Regions from separate parts of the Paenibacillus sp. CR_12 genome, predicted to be linked through region 3. Evidence: predicted binding sites of a transcription regulator. Region 3 holds the regulator's gene; each other region holds the start of a gene.
The links. The regulator Rex, encoded in region 3, represses fermentation and respiration genes when NADH is low (regulators of the CRP and FNR family bind a similar motif). The targets are predictions, from matches to a motif close to TTGTGAAATATTTCACAA.

Region 1 (4,203 bases), 690 kb from region 3:
TATCAACTAGTTTCCATTTGTCGTCATCCGTTTCTTTCATGGGGTAATTGAATAAAGACTTCAAACCGTTTCCGTGCCTCATGGCCACAACGACCTCTTCGTTCGTTAATGGATGTAACCGCTCCAACATGTCGTACTTTTCAGCAACCGTTGAACTGAAAATGATGTGGGTGACCTCTTGTATGTAATCAAGATTTTCTACTGGTGTATTTATCAGCCGGATCTTCAGCTCCGGGCCCAATGCCTCGATAACCTTGACCCCGAGCCCAATGGCCTCATCGTCAATGTCGATGCCGATCACCTCGGCTCCCGTTCGCTTGGCGATCAATAGAGCCGTCATCGGAAATGCGCCGGAGCCAACCAGCAGTACGATCGACTTCGAAGTCACTTGGAAGCTTCCGAACTCTTTCTCGATGCATTCTTCGATATTCCTGAAATAATCGGTGATCCCCGTGTCTCCCTTGATCAATTTCAATGCGCGATATTTCTCCAGGGTCGCTACGCAGCGTGCCGAATACGCTCTCAATTCCTCCGCAAGCCCGTTTAAACCTCCAGTTCCTTGCCGCTCCAGCCCATCCCATATATTGGAGTTGGACTCGTCGGTGATAAACGTTGAATAATCATCGACCAGACGTTCCAGCTCGGTTCGGTGACGGGAAATATGATCGAAGCGGTCTGCGAAGTACTTAAACCTTGTTAAATAATCAGCCAAGGATTGATCAAACATGGTTAGTTTCACGAATTCCCACCCCCGCGATATGGTCTTCATCCAGATCAATGAATGCGATGCCTTGAACCGCAATGCCAACGGCCCCTTCGATTTCCAGATGCGTCACCCGGTTTTGATCAAATAGTGCCTTTACATGAATCGTTCCGCCGGGCTGTTTGATGGAAGCCTCGACATCCCTCTTATGCTTCCAAGCTAAGTAGGCGCCTACGGAAGCCGTTCCGGATCCGCAACCTCTTTCCCACACCGCGCTATTAAGCTCCGGTACATAAATGAGCGGAGTCAGTTCCCTAATGCGGGAGTTGTATAACAGGATCCCGACCATTCTCGTATCGAGAGAGGGTCCGATGTGCTTGGCCATGGCCAACATGCTGCTGTTCATTTGCGCATCGAAACGCTCCACTTCAATCACGAAATGAACAAAATCGTTGTATCGAACGACAACCGCGTCAACAAGGGAGCACCCGTCTTGAAGGACCGTTTGATCAATTGTCACCGGAAGCGGCATGTTGACCCGGCAGCAATAATCCTCCTTGTTTTTTGTTACATAGCATGACACTAACCGCTCCGCGCCTGAAACCTCCAGTCGAAATTCAGTTGTTATATGACGTTTCATCCCTTGAACCTCTGCCAGGTATGCCGCTAAGGCCATGCAAGCATTCCCGCAAAATTCACCTCCTGCCATCCGCAGAAACGCATCCGCATGATCTATCTTGGATTGTTCGATAAAACCAACCTGCTCTGCATAAACATTGTCGTACGACATGATTTTAGCAGCGACGCGTTTATGTTCATCGGGCGGAAGCTTGGTGTTAATGAGAATCGTCATGTTCTGCGTGGGATTGCATTTCACAAAATCGATCTTCTGCTTCATCACGGGCTCCCTCTGTTCCAATGGATTGCCAGTTGGCTTGATATTCTTTATTCGTAATTTTTACGATTTAGAATGATGAGAATATAGCATGCCTTTTTGAAATAGTCAACATTTTTGCACGAAAAAACTCTTTCGACGTCATCATCGGAAGAGTTACTTATGCGTATATTGTCCGAATGCAGCGAATCGTTGAGTAGGATGACAGGCTGGAACAATAAAAATCCCTTCCTCATTCGGTGAGGAAGGGACGTTGTCGAAAGGTTATACCGCTTGTCGCAGCCGCGCAAACAATATGTTGTTTTCCAGATGGATATGCTCAAACGTGTCCTTTTCAAGCATGGCTAACCGTTGAAAGACAAGACGATACGTACCGCAGGCATCAGCCGGAAGCTCGAAATCGGATGTTACGTCCCGCAGCTCCTGCAGCAAGCTGCCGGCATGAGCATGTTCATGCTCCAGTTCGGACACGTGCGGCTTAAGCCCTGCTGCCGCTTGGTGGCTAGGGTCCGCCACAAATTTCAAGATGAGCGGAAATACACGTTCGTCCTCGTCCTTCGTATGCTCTAGCAGCTCCTTTTTCAATTCCGAGAAGAGCACCTGCACGCGAAGCAGCTCGGGATGATGCTCTCCATGCACACGGGCCAATTTCGTTACATAGGGCGTTAATGCCGGTAATTCATCACGGAGGAAGGCATGATGTTTTTGTTGGATGTGATCAATCAGTTCGGATTCCTTCAATGAAGCGGGACGGCTTTCCTGGTAATCGGCAAACTTGCTCTCTACGGACCGAACCTGCTCCAGAACGACGGCTGGATCCAAATGACGCTGCTTGGCTGCCTCTTCCAAAGGCACCTGTCCGCCGCAACAAAAATCGATGCGGAGGGATCGAAATAAATCCGCGGTTTGCGGGATGGATGTCACAATGTCGGATACTTGGCTCTGAAGCGTGAATGAACTCATTATTCAAACCTCCCTAGACTAAATACGTGTTTGTGAACTTTTTCACTCTTACAACTCAAGTATATGAAACTCCGATCCCCGCATATGTGATTGCAGTCATACTGAAATGTAACACTATGTGAACGATAGTACCGAAAGGACCACGGGAGCCAGGACAATAACAAACAGGGATGAAATCATCCCTGTTTTGTTCTCAAAGCTGCCCAGTTTCTTCGTCATCGTTCACATTACTCGGCCTTCTGACCGATGCCTGTCTTCGCCGAGATATTGACTATAAGCTTTAATTCGGGCTGGAAATTCCATTATTCTGCAGAGTCGGTAACCGCGCCTCTCGATGCTGAGGACACTAATTTTGCATATTTGTACAACACGCCCGTGGAAACTTTGAGTGGAGGCTGCTGCCATGCTTGTGCCCTTGCAGCCAATTCGGAATCCGATACGTCGAACGTCATTTCTTGCGTTTCGCTGTCGATCGTGATCATGTCTCCATTCCTCAGCAGCGCGATCGGCCCGCCTACCTGTGCTTCAGGCGCTACGTGACCGACAACGAACCCATGCGAGCCGCCCGAGAATCTGCCGTCCGTAATCAGCGCAACCTCTCCGCCAAGACCCTTGCCTACAATGAGTGCCGTGACCGACAGCATCTCCGGCATACCCGGGCCGCCCTTAGGACCGCAATAACGAATGACTAACACGTCGCCCTTGCATATTTCATCTCTCAAGATCGCTTCGGTTGCATCCTCCTCGCTGTCATACACCTTGGCCGGTCCGACAAAACGCAGCTTCTTCATACCCGACATTTTGGCGACCGCACCTTCTGGCGCGAGATTGCCTCTTAATACGACCAATGGCCCGTTCGGCTTCAGCGGCTTATCAATGGGGCGAATGATTTCCTGGCTGCCCTCTAACGGCGCAGCTTCCGCCAGATTCTCTGCCAATGATTTACCTGTGACCGTTAGACAATCACCATGCAGAAGCCCCTCGGCGAGCAATAATTTCATGACGCCCGGTACGCCGCCGACTTCGTTTAAGTCCTGCATGGCTTGTCGTCCGCTTGGCTTCAGGTCTGCAAGGTGGGGAACTCGCAAACGGATTCGCTCGAAATCGTCCAACGTCAAATCTACGCCAACCGAATGAGCGATCGCAAGCAAATGCAGGAACGCGTTGGTTGAACCGCCCAAAGCCATGACGACGGTTATCGCATTCTCAAACGCTTTTTTGGTCATGATGTCCCTGGGATAGATTTCTTGCTCCAACAAGGAGAGGACCTGCCTTCCAGCCGCAGCGCATTCCGCTGCTTTGTCTGGTGAAATAGCCGGCGTGGAAGAGGAACCGGGCAGGCTCATCCCCATGGCTTCTGCCGCAGCGGCCATCGTATTGGCTGTATACATGCCCCCGCAAGAGCCCGGTCCCGGGCAGACGCTGCATTCCACCTTATGTAACTGCTCCTCCGTCATTTTTCCGTCATGATATTGCCCGACCGCTTCGAAAGCCGTGACGATATCCACGTTCTTGCCATCGAGCTTCCCGGGCTGTATCGTACCGCCGTAAACATAAACCGCAGGAAGATTCATCCGTCCGATTGCCATCAGGCAGGCGGGCGTATTCTTGTCGCAACCGCCGATCGCCACCAGACCATCGA
Region 2 (4,203 bases), on a different contig from region 3:
GTTCCTTCCGACCGGACAAAGGACGGCCCGTTCCGAAACAGCTCCTCCAGCAGCTGCTTTCTCAGGCTCGTGCCCGTCTCCTCGGCAAAGCGCTGCGCGATTCCTTGCTGCACGACCGAGATCCCGTGGCGTGCCAGAAAGGCAAGCAGGAACAAGGCAATGGTCTCCCCCTGCTCCTGCAGCGTTGATCCCGCAAACAGGGCGGATACGGCTTCCGCCAGCCATTTGGCTTGCAGAAGGATGGCCATGCTCTGTGCCAGGGTACATACGGCGACAAGGAAGAACACCGTCTTGGCGCCTTTGTATCCCAGCAGATCTTTTCCCATCAGTACTCCAGATGCTCCTTCTCATGTACCCGTTTGTGGAAAACGAAGTAACTCCAAATTTGATAGCCCAAAACAAAAGGCAGCAGCGATACGGCCACAATCGTCATAATCTTGAGGGAATACGGTCCGGAGGCCGCATTATAAATGGTCAGGTCAAATGCAGCGTTGATGGAGCTGACCATCACGCGCGGGAACAAGCCCACGAACACGGACGTTACCAAGAGTGCGATGACCGCGCCGGTCATCCCGAAAGCCCAGCCGTCCCGCTTGACGTTCATGAAATATCCGCCCAGCAGGAATGCAAGCAGGGCCAGCACCAGCAGGACGGTTAACGCCACGCCGCGCTTCTCGAAGATATCGGTCATGAAATACGTCATCACCCCGAATGCCACGAACAGGGCCGCAACAGGAATCAGAAGCCGCCGGGCCATGCGGCGCGCCCGCTCTTGGAGATCCCCCAGCGTGCGCAGCGTCGTGAACATCAAGCCATGCAGCAGGCAGAGCATTACCATCGTCAACCCGCCGACCACGGTATAGAGATTCACGACATCGAAGAATCCGGCATGCAGCTGCATCTCTTCGTTAATCGGGAGCCCCTGGATCAGGCAGGCAAAAACAACGCCGAGCAGGAATGGCGGAAGCACGCTTCCGGTGAAGATCGCTCCGTCCCACACCCTTTTCCAGCGGACATCGCCCACCTTGCCGCGGAATTCAAATGCCACGCCGCGCCCGATCAAGGCCAGCAGAAGAAAGACAAGCGGAATGTAGAACCCGCTGAACAGCGTGGCATACCAGTTCGGGAAGGCCGCGAACATCGCGCCGCCCGCCGTCAGCAGCCAAACCTCGTTGGCGTCCCAGAACGGGCCGATCGAGTTGATCAGCACCCGGCGCTGGGTATCGTTTTTGGCCAGCAGCTGCGTGGACATCCCGACTCCGAAATCGAAGCCCTCCAGGAAGAAGAACCCGATAAACAATACGGCGACGAGCACAAACCACAGTTCGTTAAGAGACAGCATTGTAGTCCTCCTTATTAAACGGATCGCTTGCGTGGTGATCGTCTTCCTCCGCCGCATACGGTCCTTTCTTAATGACTTTGATGAACAGATAGGCCATCACGGCTGCCAGCACTGCATAAATGGCGGTAAACATGATGAGCGAGAACAGGATCGAGCCTGCGCTTACGTTCGGCGAAACGCTGTTCTCCGTGGTGATCAGCCCGAATACCGTCCAAGGCTGGCGTCCGATCTCCGTCATGATCCATCCCGATGTGTTGGCGATAAACGGCAGGGAAATGCCGAACAGCATCAGTCTGAGGAACCATTTGCCGGCCTTCTCGACTTTTTTGCGCAGCATCAGCCACGCGCCGTACAATCCCAGCAGAATCATGACGCTGCCGGCAGCCACCATAATCCGGAAGCTCCAGAAGGTGGTGCGGACCGGCGGAATATAGTCTCCAGGACCGTATTCCTGCTCGTATTGGGCTTGCAGCTCCTTCATTCCGATGACTTCGCCGGAAAATTTGCTGTAGGACAAAAAGCTGAGCAAATACGGGATTTTGAACTCCATCGTATTCTCCTGCTTATCCGGATCGATGGCGGCTATGACCGTCCAAGACGCGGGATCGTCGCTCGTTTCCCACAAGCTCTCGGCGGCGGCCATCTTCATCGGCTGCGTATCCACCAGATACTGCGCTTGCTGGTGGCCGAATACCGCAACCAGAATGGAGGTGATGAGACCCACCACGATGGCGATGTGGAATGATTTTTTGAAGAAATCCAAATCCTGCTTCTTCAGCAGCTTATACGCGCTTACCCCCGCTACCAGGAAAGCCCCGGTTGCCAGCGCACCGAAGATCGTGTGCGGGAATTCCACCAGCAGCTGACCGTTCGTGATCAGCGCGAAGAAATCATTCATCTCCGCCCGTCCATTGTTGATCTCAAAACCGACCGGACGCTGCATGAAAGAGTTCGCTGCCAGGATCCAGAAGGCGGACATCAGGGTGCCGAAGGACACCAGCCAGATGCTGAGCAGATGGACCTTCTTGGATAACCGGTCCCACCCGAATATCCACAGCCCGATAAACGTCGACTCTAGGAAAAACGCCAGCAGGGCTTCGATCGCAAGCGGTGCGCCGAATACGTCCCCGACAAAGCGCGAGTAATCCGACCAGTTCATCCCGAACTGGAATTCCTGCAGAATCCCTGTCACAACCCCGACCGCAAAGTTGATCAGGAACAGCTTTCCCCAGAACTTGGCCATTTTCTTGTAGACTTCCTGGCCCTTGACAACATACATCGTCTCCATGATGGCGATCAGAAACGCCAATCCGATGGATAACGGTACGAAAATAAAGTGAAAAATGGTTGTCGATGCGAATTGGATTCGCGCCAGCATAACCGGATCCATAAAAGATACCCCTTCCTTTAGCTCACGTGATCACTTCAAATTTGATTCTTTTTGTATTGTCGCAGACCGCGTCCTAAAGGATTGTGATAGACATCACAATATAATGGCCGAAATAGGTGAAAAAGTTATCAATTTGTGACGAAAATCACTAAGTAGGCAATGGATTATGTGAGGATTATCCATGGGAGCGTGGCTTGCGGCATCCACTCACAGGCTAAGCCCAGTATTTACGCACCAAAAAAGCAGGTTAGCCATGTAGGCCAACCTGCTTTAATGTATGTGCCACCTTATTGTACCGGACCGATCTCCGTCTCGATGAGCTTGAATTCCGTCACGTCCGCGATCCCGCGATTGGTAATGCGGATCTCCGGAATGACCGGAAGCGCAATGAGCGAGAACGTCATGAACGGCGCATGGATGGAGCAGCCGAGCTGTTTCCACGCTTCCTCCAGGGCAGCGACTTCCTCGGCTACAACCTCGACCGGACGGTCCGCCAGCAAGCCCGCAATCGGCATCGCCACCTTCGCCAGCACCTGGCCGTTCTGCACCACGATCATGCCGCCTCCGCATGCTGCCAGCTCGTTCGCCGCAAGCGCCATATCCTCGGCGTTCGTGCCCATCACGAGCAGGTTGTGGCTATCGTGCGCCACCGTGGAAGCAACCGCGCCGGACTGTAGTCCGAAGCCGCTCGCAAAGCCGAGCGAGATCTGCCCGGTTGCGCCGTGGCGCTCGATGCATGCCAGCTGAACCACGTCTTGGCCCAGGTCCGGCTGGATGACGCCCTGCTCCACGGCGAGCACCGCGGTCATTTTGGCGGTACGGGCACTGTTCTCGATGACGCGCACCACGTTCACTTCCGTACGCGCCGCATCGAACTTGCTGCGCAGCAAAAAGTCGTCGGCGGTAAGCGAACGCTGCAGCCGAACCGATTGAAAGGCCTTTTCCGGATACGAATACGCCGGGAACGCCTTCACGAGACGGCCGTTCTCCGCGACCACTTCGCCGTCCGTGATCACCACCGAAGGCACCATGCTCTTCAGATCGTCAATGAGCAAAATATCAGCCGTTTTGCCCGGTGAAATGCTGCCGAGCTCCATATCCATGCCGAAATATCGAGCCACGTTGATCGTGCCCATCTGGATCGCAGTAACCGGGTCCACGCCCTCCTCCATGGCGCGGCGGACCACATGGTTCATATGGCCGAGCCGCAGCAGCGTCTGCGGATACACATCATCCGTGACCAAGGAGATATTGTCGGTACGTACCTTGTCCTCCGTTACCACCTTAATCACTTCCTTCACATCCTGCCAAGCCGAACCTTCGCGGATCATCAGATGCATACCGAGGCGAACCTTTTCCAAAGCCTGCTCTCTCGTTACCGTCTCATGATCGGAGCTGACGCCGGTTGCCAGATAGGCTTGTAGCATCCGGTCGTCCTCGGCCGGAAAATGCCCCGTCACCGTCTTGCCCG
Region 3 (4,203 bases):
GCTTGTCTGTGAAAATATTTAGAACAGTTTTACCAATTTATTTCTGTATGCGCTTACATATTTATGTGCCAAAGAGGCATCCCTATGAGGGGACGCCTTTTCATTTGTTTTCTTATTGATTAGGAAGAATAATATCATTTCCGATGGCGTTTCCGTCTTGAAAACGATAGAATCGGTAACCGCGCTGACCGTTGTTTTCATATTGCAGCTGCCAGGCATACTCGCCTTCATACATTCCCGGCAGCAATCGCTTGATGACCGCACCCGGCATTTCTTTACGGATCTGGTCCCGCATCACGGCCTCTGACATGCCCGTATTCAATAACACCGACTGAACGGCATCTGTCCCTTCAACAGGAACGTTATCGTCCGTAAACTTCACCCAGACCATGCGGTCTTGATTGTCTTTATCTTTCCCGCTGACCACCCAATAGTTATTGTCCTCGCCCCATACCGATTTATAGGTCTTGTCGGACGAGACCAATTGGCCATGCTGTTTCGCTGCAAGGATCGCCATTCTTTCTTCATTCCACGTATCTTTCATAACATAGGAATAATAGAGCTGTAGGCCAAGCAATAATAGCAGGACGCCGGACACGCTCAGCAATATCCACTTCGTTTTTTTCTTCAAATCCGTCTTCCTCGCTCCCCTTGATTATTCCCTAGAGGGTTGTAAGACGCTCAAATGCACGCTGCGCTTCCCGGCGGATGCGTTCCTCGTCGAGAGTAAGGCTCGCGCCATTCTTCACCAACTGCTTGCCGTCAACCCATACATGCTCTACATCCTTCGCGCTGGCAGAGTAGATCGCGTGAGAAATATAGTCGGTCCGTGGAAGGAAATGCGCCTGATCCGTATTCAATGCGATCATATCGGCTTTCATCCCAACCGCGAGCATACCGATATCCTCAAGGAAAGCGGACTTGGCTCCGTATACCGTGCCCATTCGGAGCGCTTCGGAGGCCGGAATGGCCGTCGGATCCCCGCTTACTCCTTTATGGATCAGGGCAGCCAGCCGCATCTCTTCGAACATATCCAGGTTATTGTTGCTAGCAGGTCCGTCGGTACCGAGCGACACCGTTACGCCGGCTTTCAGCAGCGCAGGTACGCGGGCGACTCCGCTGGCAAGCTTCAAATTGCTTCCGGGATTATGCGATACGGCTACTTGGTGCTTGGCCAAGACTTCGATTTCTTCATCGGTCAGATGAACGGCATGCGCAAGGAGCGTAGGACGGGAGAACATGCCCAGCTTCTCCAAATGGGCAACGGGGCGAAGCCCGTAGTCCTTAACATTCTGAGCCACTTCAGTTTCCGTTTCGGACATATGGGTATGCAAAGGCAGGTTCAAGTCATGGGATGCTTGAACGAATTTTTCGATGAAATCCGGCGGGCAGGTATAAGGCGCGTGCGGCGAGATCATCGTCGTAATTCTGCCGTCAGCCTTGCCATGCCAATCCTTCGCGAATGCCACCGCCTCATCCAGCTTCTGCTGCTGTACCTCGGGCGGGCATAAACCGATTACGCCGCGCGTCAGGACGCCGCGCATTCCCGAGTCCTGGACAACCTTCGCGACCTGATCCATATGGTCATACATATCCACAAACGTCGTGGTTCCGCCCTTGATCATCTCCAGCACGGAGAGCGATGTGCCCCAATATACGTCGTCTGACGTGAATTTGGCTTCCATCGGCCACATTTTTTCCTGAAGCCATACTTGCAGCGCCAGATCGTCCCCATAGCCGCGAAGAAGCGACATGGCGGCATGTCCATGCGTGTTCACCAATCCGGGCAGGAAGAACAGATGGGTTCCGTCGATAATCTCTGTCCCCTCTTCCACGACGGGCTCCTCTTCGCCCAGGTACGTGATCCGGTCGTTCTCAACCACCATGTATCCGCGAAGCACGGATTGGCTTTCCTCCAGTACTGCAAACGTTCCGTTCTTAACCATCCACTTCGTTGTTGTCATGTGCTGCATCCTCCTTGCCGTTATCCAAATAATAGGCCAAACTTTGCAAATCCGTTGTAAAATCAGCCGTATGAATCCGGATATGGGCTGGGGCTTTCAGGATGGTTGGCGCAAAGTTCAGAATCGCCTCGATCCCTGAGGCGATAAGCTGATTCGCGACGTTCTGCGCTTCGAAATCCGGAACGGTAATAATCCCGATTCGAATGCTGTGCTCATGAACCGTCTTCTCCAGCTCTTCCATCGGCTGTACGACCAAATTGTTAATTTTCATACCAACTTTGGGAGAATACGAATCGAAAATCGCCACAATCTTCATATTATCCTTAAGGAATGCATTGTAATTCGATAATGCATGTCCAAGATTACCGGCCCCGACCAGTGCGACATTGATCTTCTGGTCCAGCTTCAGAATCTGGCGAATCTTCTCGATCAGATAAGAAACATCATATCCGATCCCTTTCCGTCCAAAATCACCGAAATACGCCAGGTCCTTACGAATTTGAGCAGGATTGAGGTCCAGCTTCTGTCCCAGCTCCTGGGAGGAAACCGTGGAAACCTCCCTCTTCTGAAGCTCATTCAAATAGCGCAAGTATACAGGTAATCTGCGGACCACGGCTTCCGAAATTTTTTCCGATTTCATGCATGCTCCCCCTAATAATAGGTTAATAACTACATCTTTTTTGTTGATCGTGCTTGGTTTCACTTTATTCCGCTTGGTTTCCCGCGCTTGCCTCTTCCTGCAGCCATTCCGAAATTCGGGGAACGATCCCCTCTGTCGGCATATGCTCCATCTTCGGCCCCGGCAAGGAATATAAGAAATACTTCCCGTAATAGGATTCAATGACCCGGGTATCGTACACGATCACGATCCCTTTATCTTGTGCTGTTCGCACCAGACGCCCAAACCCCTGTTTGAAACGAATGACCGCTTGCGGAACCGAAAGCTTCATGAAGGGATTCTTCTTCTGCTGCTGCAGCAGTTCGCTCTTGGCCTCGACCAAGGGGTGATTCGGCGGCTGGAACGGCAGCCGGACGATGGCAAGACAAGTCAGCGCCTCGCCCGGGATGTCTACCCCTTCCCAGAAGGAGCTGGTGCCCAGCAGCACGGAAGCGCTGCTGTCCTGAAATCTTCGGATTAACTTGGTACGGCTGGTTCCGTCCATACCTTGTCCCAATACCGTGATGTCGCTTGATGCAAGCGCTTCTTTCAGCGGCTCGTGCACCTGGCGCAGCATCCGGTACGAAGTGAACAGGACGAGCATGCGGCCATGCGTAGCGACGGCCGTATCGGCCAAAGACTTCACGAGCATATTCACAAAGAGTGCATCCCCGACCGATCCCTTCACGCTCGGAAAATCGCGCGGCACGACAAGAAGGGCTTGTTCCCTGTAATTAAACGGGGACGGGAGCTGAACCGTGTTCAGGTTCCCCGCTTCAGCCGCTTCCTGAAGACCCAGGTTTTCGATCATGAACTGAAACGATTTGTCCACCGACAAGGTTGCCGATGTCAGAATCACGCTTTGTTTCTTGTCAAAAAACAATTCCTTCAGATGAGCGCTCACGTCGACGGGCACGGCATACAACTGCAGCGATTTGCTGCGGAAATTGCCGTTCGCCTCCATCCAGTATACCGTGCCCTCATCGTTCAGGGCCATGAAGGAGCGCAGGTCTTCGCGATGCGCGGCCAGGTCCTTAAATAGGCCCGATAGGTCGGTTAACAGGCTGTCCGCGCTGTAGTCATCCAAATCTTCCTTCATTTCGGCGATCAGCTTATCGCCCTTGCGCACGACATCGCCCAGCGTCAGATGAATTTGATGCTCCAGTTCGGCCATCGAATCCCAATCCTTCGGCTTCTTAAGCGGGGACAGGCGGAGCGAGAATTGGCCGGCATCTCCCGGAGAAGCGTCTCCGCGTTCCGGAAGCAGTCCGAACAATTGATCGCTGAGCCGATCCCAGTTCTCTTTTGCGGTAATGAGGTCCGGATACAAACGGTCGATGACGGAAGACCATTCGACTGCCTTCTCGTGCGGCGAAGCTTGCAGCAGCTGGCGCAGAGCCGGGAGCTGCCCGCTTCGGCTGTCTTTGTACATGCGGGTCAAGGTATGGACCACCGAAAAATACTTCATCTGCAAGCCAAGGTGCTTGCCGGCGACATCCTCAAGATGATGCGCTTCGTCGATGACGAGGCGCTCATAGCTTGGCAGCAGCTGATGATTCGCCTTCACGTCGGTGAACAGCT
Region 4 (4,203 bases), on a different contig from region 3:
TAGCCTTCTTTTCTACGTCAGAGGAGTAATGGGGATGAAGAATCAGCCGATCTATGATTACCAACGTGAAATGGATAAGCTTCGGACCCGGTTTCATTTCGATTTCGTGTCCATGGCATTGGTGCAGCCGGCTGAAGACCGATTTGTATTGACCTGGCAGTATGCCTCGGGAAACATCAACGAGAGGTACAAGCGCATCGTGCTGCATTCCGGCAAGGGCATCGCCGGCATGGTGTTTAAGACCGGGAAACCGATGCTGATCCCGAATGTGAATGCGGATATTGAATCAAGGGACTTGTATAATTATCCGATTATCGTTGCAGAGCAACTGAAGAGCCTCGGTGCCATACCGCTGTGGGAAGGCACGCGCGTCATGGGGGTTTTGCTTGTGGGATATCGTAAGGAGAACATGCTGGATCACAAGGCCTTTGCGTCTTTTCAGGAAGGTATAGGAAAGGAATTTGGCGCTTTTTATGCCAAGGAGGTATCACGGCCGTGATTCAAATGACGGATGAGCATCTGAGCGAATTGCTGAGAAACATGTATCAGAACAGCATGGAGGCCATTTTTTTTATGGACGAGGACGGCAGCGTGGTCGCGATGAATCCGGCTGCGGAGAATATCCTTGACATTGAAGTGATCGAGAGGATGCACTCTGGACAGGACGGGTCCTTCTGCCAGACCTGCGAAGGGTACACCGACGAACAGGATCTCATCTCCTGCTCCAAATGCTATCTGGATTATCCGGATGGAGAATTCTCGTCGTTCCAAGTCTATCTGAAGACGCGGTCCGAAGGAATTGTTCCTTATGCGGCCAGTTACCATACCATCGATGAAGCCCGCGGCATCCGGGTGATGATGCTCCTCGATCTGACGAAGCAGCAGAAAACGCAGGAAATGCTGCAGCGGACGAATATGCTGAAATACGTCATCAAGGCACAGGAGGACGAGCGCAAGCGGATCTCGCGCGAGCTGCACGATAGCGTGGCTCAGGAGCTCTTAAGCTCGCTGGTCGACCTGCGCGTCGTTAAATATATGAATGTGGGCGAGGATGTGCTCAAGAAGCTGCACCAGACCGAGGCGTCTTTAACGAGGCTGCTGGATGATATCCGGCATTTGTCGGTCGAGCTCCGGCCCGCTTCCCTCGATGATTTGGGGCTGGAGGCTGCCTTCCGCTCCCATTTCAAATGGATCGGGAAGAATTACGGCATGCTGGTTGAATTCTCTGCCGAATTGGCGGCGGCCCGCTATGGCAGCGAGATTGAAACGGTGGTGTACCGGGTTTGCCAGGAAGCGGTGTTAAATGCCTTGAAATATTCGGGAACGGACGAGGTTCATGTCCGATTATGCGAGGAGAACGGCTGCCTTCAGTTAACCGTCCGGGACGATGGCGCCGGATTTAACATGATCATTGACGAAGCCAAGGGAACCGGACTCGGGCTGTACGGAATGCGCGAACGCGCTGAGCTCGTCGGTGGCCAGTTTACTTTGGTTTCCGCTCCCGGCGGGACGACGGTTCAGCTGAAGATCCCGCTTACGAGCAGCGGCAAGGCGGAGGTGAGGGGAACATGAAAATTGTGATCGCGGATGATCATGCCGTGGTCCGCAGCGGATTTTCCATGATTCTGAATTACCAAGAGGATATGGAGGTCGTCGCGACGGCGGCAGACGGCATCGAGGCATACGCCATGGTGGCCAAGCACCGGCCGCATGTGCTGTTGATGGATTTAAGCATGCCTCCCGGCGAGAGCGGATTGATTGCCACAGGCAAGATCAGCAGCGAATTTCCGGAAACGAAAATTTTGATCCTGACCATGTATGACGATGACGATTACCTGTTCCATGTTTTGAAGAACGGAGCTTCGGGTTACGTGCTCAAAAATGCGCCGGATGATGAATTGATTTCGGCCATCCGCATGGTCCATAAGGGAGGAACCTACATCCACCCCCAGATGGCCACGTCCCTGGTCCGGGAATTTATCAAGAAAGACAGCGAGAGCGCGGAGCAGGATCCGTTCAACAGTCTGTCCCAACGGGAGATTGAAATCCTGCCGCTGATCGCGAAGGGCTATGGCAACAAGGAAATCGCGGAAAAACTATTTGTATCGGTCAAAACGGTGGAAGCGCACAAGGCCAAAATCATGGAAAAGCTGAAATTGAAGAGCCGCCCGGAGTTAGTGGAATATGCGCTGAAGAAAAAACTGCTGGATTTTTAATTATGGCGCATAAGCAGGGTGATTGCGGTAAGGAATAGGGAAGTTCCCCGGAGAGATTCAGGGAACTTCCCTATTCGCATTGTGAATAGGTGCACGTACAATAGGAGCTGGGGATCAATATGCCATTCATTACGCTTTGGAAAAGGTGATGGGAATGATCAAAAAGCTGCAGCTTCCGCTGCAAACAATGAATCTGGTGCTTGGTTTTATGGTATGGGTCATCATCTCCGCGCTCCTGCCGTTCATAAGAGAAGATATCGCCATTCCGGCAGACCGGATCGCCATTCTGACGGCCATTCCGGTGGTCCTGGGCTCGGTTCTGCGGATACCGCTCGGCTATTACGCCAACGTGGTCGGAGCACGAATTGTTTTTATATCCAGCTTCATCCTGCTGCTGTTTCCGGTCTATTTTATCAGCGTGGCTTCATCCTTTACGCATCTGGTCATCGGCGGCTTGTTCCTTGGGATCGGTGGGGCCGTGTTCTCGGTGGGCGTGACCTCATTGCCGAAATACTATGCAAAAGAGAAGCTGGGACTGGTCAATGGGATCTACGGCATGGGCAACATCGGTACAGCCATTACGACATTTGCCGCACCGGTCATCGCAACGGGGATCGGATGGTCAAAAACCGTCCAGCTGTATTTGATCCTGCTGCTGATATTTGCATTATTCAATGTTTTTTTAGGCGACCGCAAAGAAATCAAGGTGAAAACACCGGTCATGGAACAGATCAAGGGTGTATATAAGAATGAAAAACTGTGGTTTTTCTCGCTTTTTTATTTCATTACCTTCGGTTCGTTCGTAGCCTTTACGGTGTACTTGCCGAACTTCCTGGTTTCTCATTTTGAGCTGGCCAAGGTGGATGCCGGGATGCGGACGGCCGGGTTCATCATGATCGCGACTTTTTTGCGTCCCGTCGGCGGCTGGCTTGCAGATCGATTTAAACCGCTGTTCTTATTAATGGGCGTATTCCTGGGGCTGACGGCTGCGGCTATCCTGTTGGCATTCTCCCCGTCCATCGGCTTGTATACGGCCGGCTGCTTAACCATAGCCGTTGGTGCGGGTCTCGGCAACGGGGTCATTTTCAAACTCGTGCCCCTTTATTTCAACAAGCAGGCGGGCATCGTGAATGGCATCGTGTCCATGATGGGCGGTCTTGGCGGTTTCTTTCCGCCGCTGCTGCTTTCCTTTATCCATTCGGTTACGGGGCAGTATTCCATCGGCTTCATGGCTTTGTCGCAGGTTGCGCTTGCGAGCTTCGTCGTTGTGGTATGGATGTACTACCAGGACAAACTTGCCGTGCAATCCGAGGTGTTTAACTCCACCGGCCAAGGGATTCTGGTAACGGATCCAAGCGGAAGGATCAGTGCCGTCAATCCGGCATTCACGAAGCTAACGGGATACTCGGAGGAGGAAGTGCTCGGCAAAAATCCGAGCGTGCTGAAGTCCGGAAGGCAATCGCCGGCGTTTTATCGCGCAATGTGGTCTGAAATCATGGAACGCGGAAGCTGGCAGGGGGAGATTTGGAACCGCAGGAAAAACGGGGAGGAATATTTGGAGCTGTTGACCATTAATGCCGTAAGGGACGAATCCGGCGACATCATTCATTATGTAGGTACCTTTAGCGATATTACATACCATTCGTCCGGCAATGCTTCGAGCGGCTGACAAGAGATGAATCGTTGTCGGTGCGAGCTGATGGATGGAGAGGGAGAGAGGCATGAAAAAGACGAGGATTGTGATTCCGCGGGAGCATGGAGGCTGGGCCATGGTCTCTGTACCTTATTTCATCGGAATGGTGGCTGCCAAGCCGGCCCTTCTGCACCTTCCGCTGTTTTTGGCGTGGTTGTTTCTATATATGGCGTCCTATCCGTTTCTGCAATCCTTAAAGACCCCGGCCAAACGCAAAACCTGGATATCCTGGGGGACCGTTTATGCTCTTGTTGCCGCCGTGTTTCTGGTTCCGGTACTTGTTCTCAAGCCGTC

Region 1: ric (iron-sulfur cluster repair di-iron protein) is a predicted target of Rex. The motif match lies at 2,592-2,609, and genes of this name have one in related genera.
Region 2: RB297_RS22880 (cytochrome ubiquinol oxidase subunit I) is a predicted target of Rex. The motif match lies at 2,814-2,831, and genes of this name have one in related genera.
Region 4: RB297_RS16615 (nitrate/nitrite transporter) is a predicted target of Rex. The motif match lies at 2,296-2,313, and genes of this name have one in related genera.

What each region holds. Positions count from the first base shown of each region.
Region 1 is NZ_JAVFHO010000001.1:734,790-738,992, reverse strand. Features, by position in the region: gene RB297_RS03280 (class I SAM-dependent methyltransferase) at 1-739, opposite strand, end outside; gene RB297_RS03275 (histidine racemase CntK family protein) at 720-1,601, opposite strand; gene ric (iron-sulfur cluster repair di-iron protein) at 1,863-2,561, opposite strand; gene ilvD (dihydroxy-acid dehydratase) at 2,864-4,203, opposite strand, start outside.
Region 2 is NZ_JAVFHO010000006.1:280,400-284,602, forward strand. Features, by position in the region: gene cydD (thiol reductant ABC exporter subunit CydD) at 1-326, opposite strand, end outside; gene cydB (cytochrome d ubiquinol oxidase subunit II) at 326-1,342, opposite strand; gene RB297_RS22880 (cytochrome ubiquinol oxidase subunit I) at 1,329-2,732, opposite strand; gene ade (adenine deaminase) at 3,020-4,203, opposite strand, start outside.
Region 3 is NZ_JAVFHO010000001.1:41,373-45,575, reverse strand. Features, by position in the region: gene RB297_RS00250 (cell wall elongation regulator TseB-like domain-containing protein) at 113-631, opposite strand; gene RB297_RS00245 (amidohydrolase) at 663-1,964, opposite strand; gene RB297_RS00240 (redox-sensing transcriptional repressor Rex) at 1,939-2,604, opposite strand; gene dinG (ATP-dependent DNA helicase DinG) at 2,669-4,203, opposite strand, start outside.
Region 4 is NZ_JAVFHO010000004.1:209,239-213,441, reverse strand. Features, by position in the region: gene RB297_RS16630 (GAF domain-containing protein) at 35-499, shown strand; gene RB297_RS16625 (sensor histidine kinase) at 496-1,572, shown strand; gene RB297_RS16620 (response regulator transcription factor) at 1,569-2,216, shown strand; gene RB297_RS16615 (nitrate/nitrite transporter) at 2,371-3,885, shown strand; gene RB297_RS16610 (YwiC-like family protein) at 3,938-4,203, shown strand, end outside.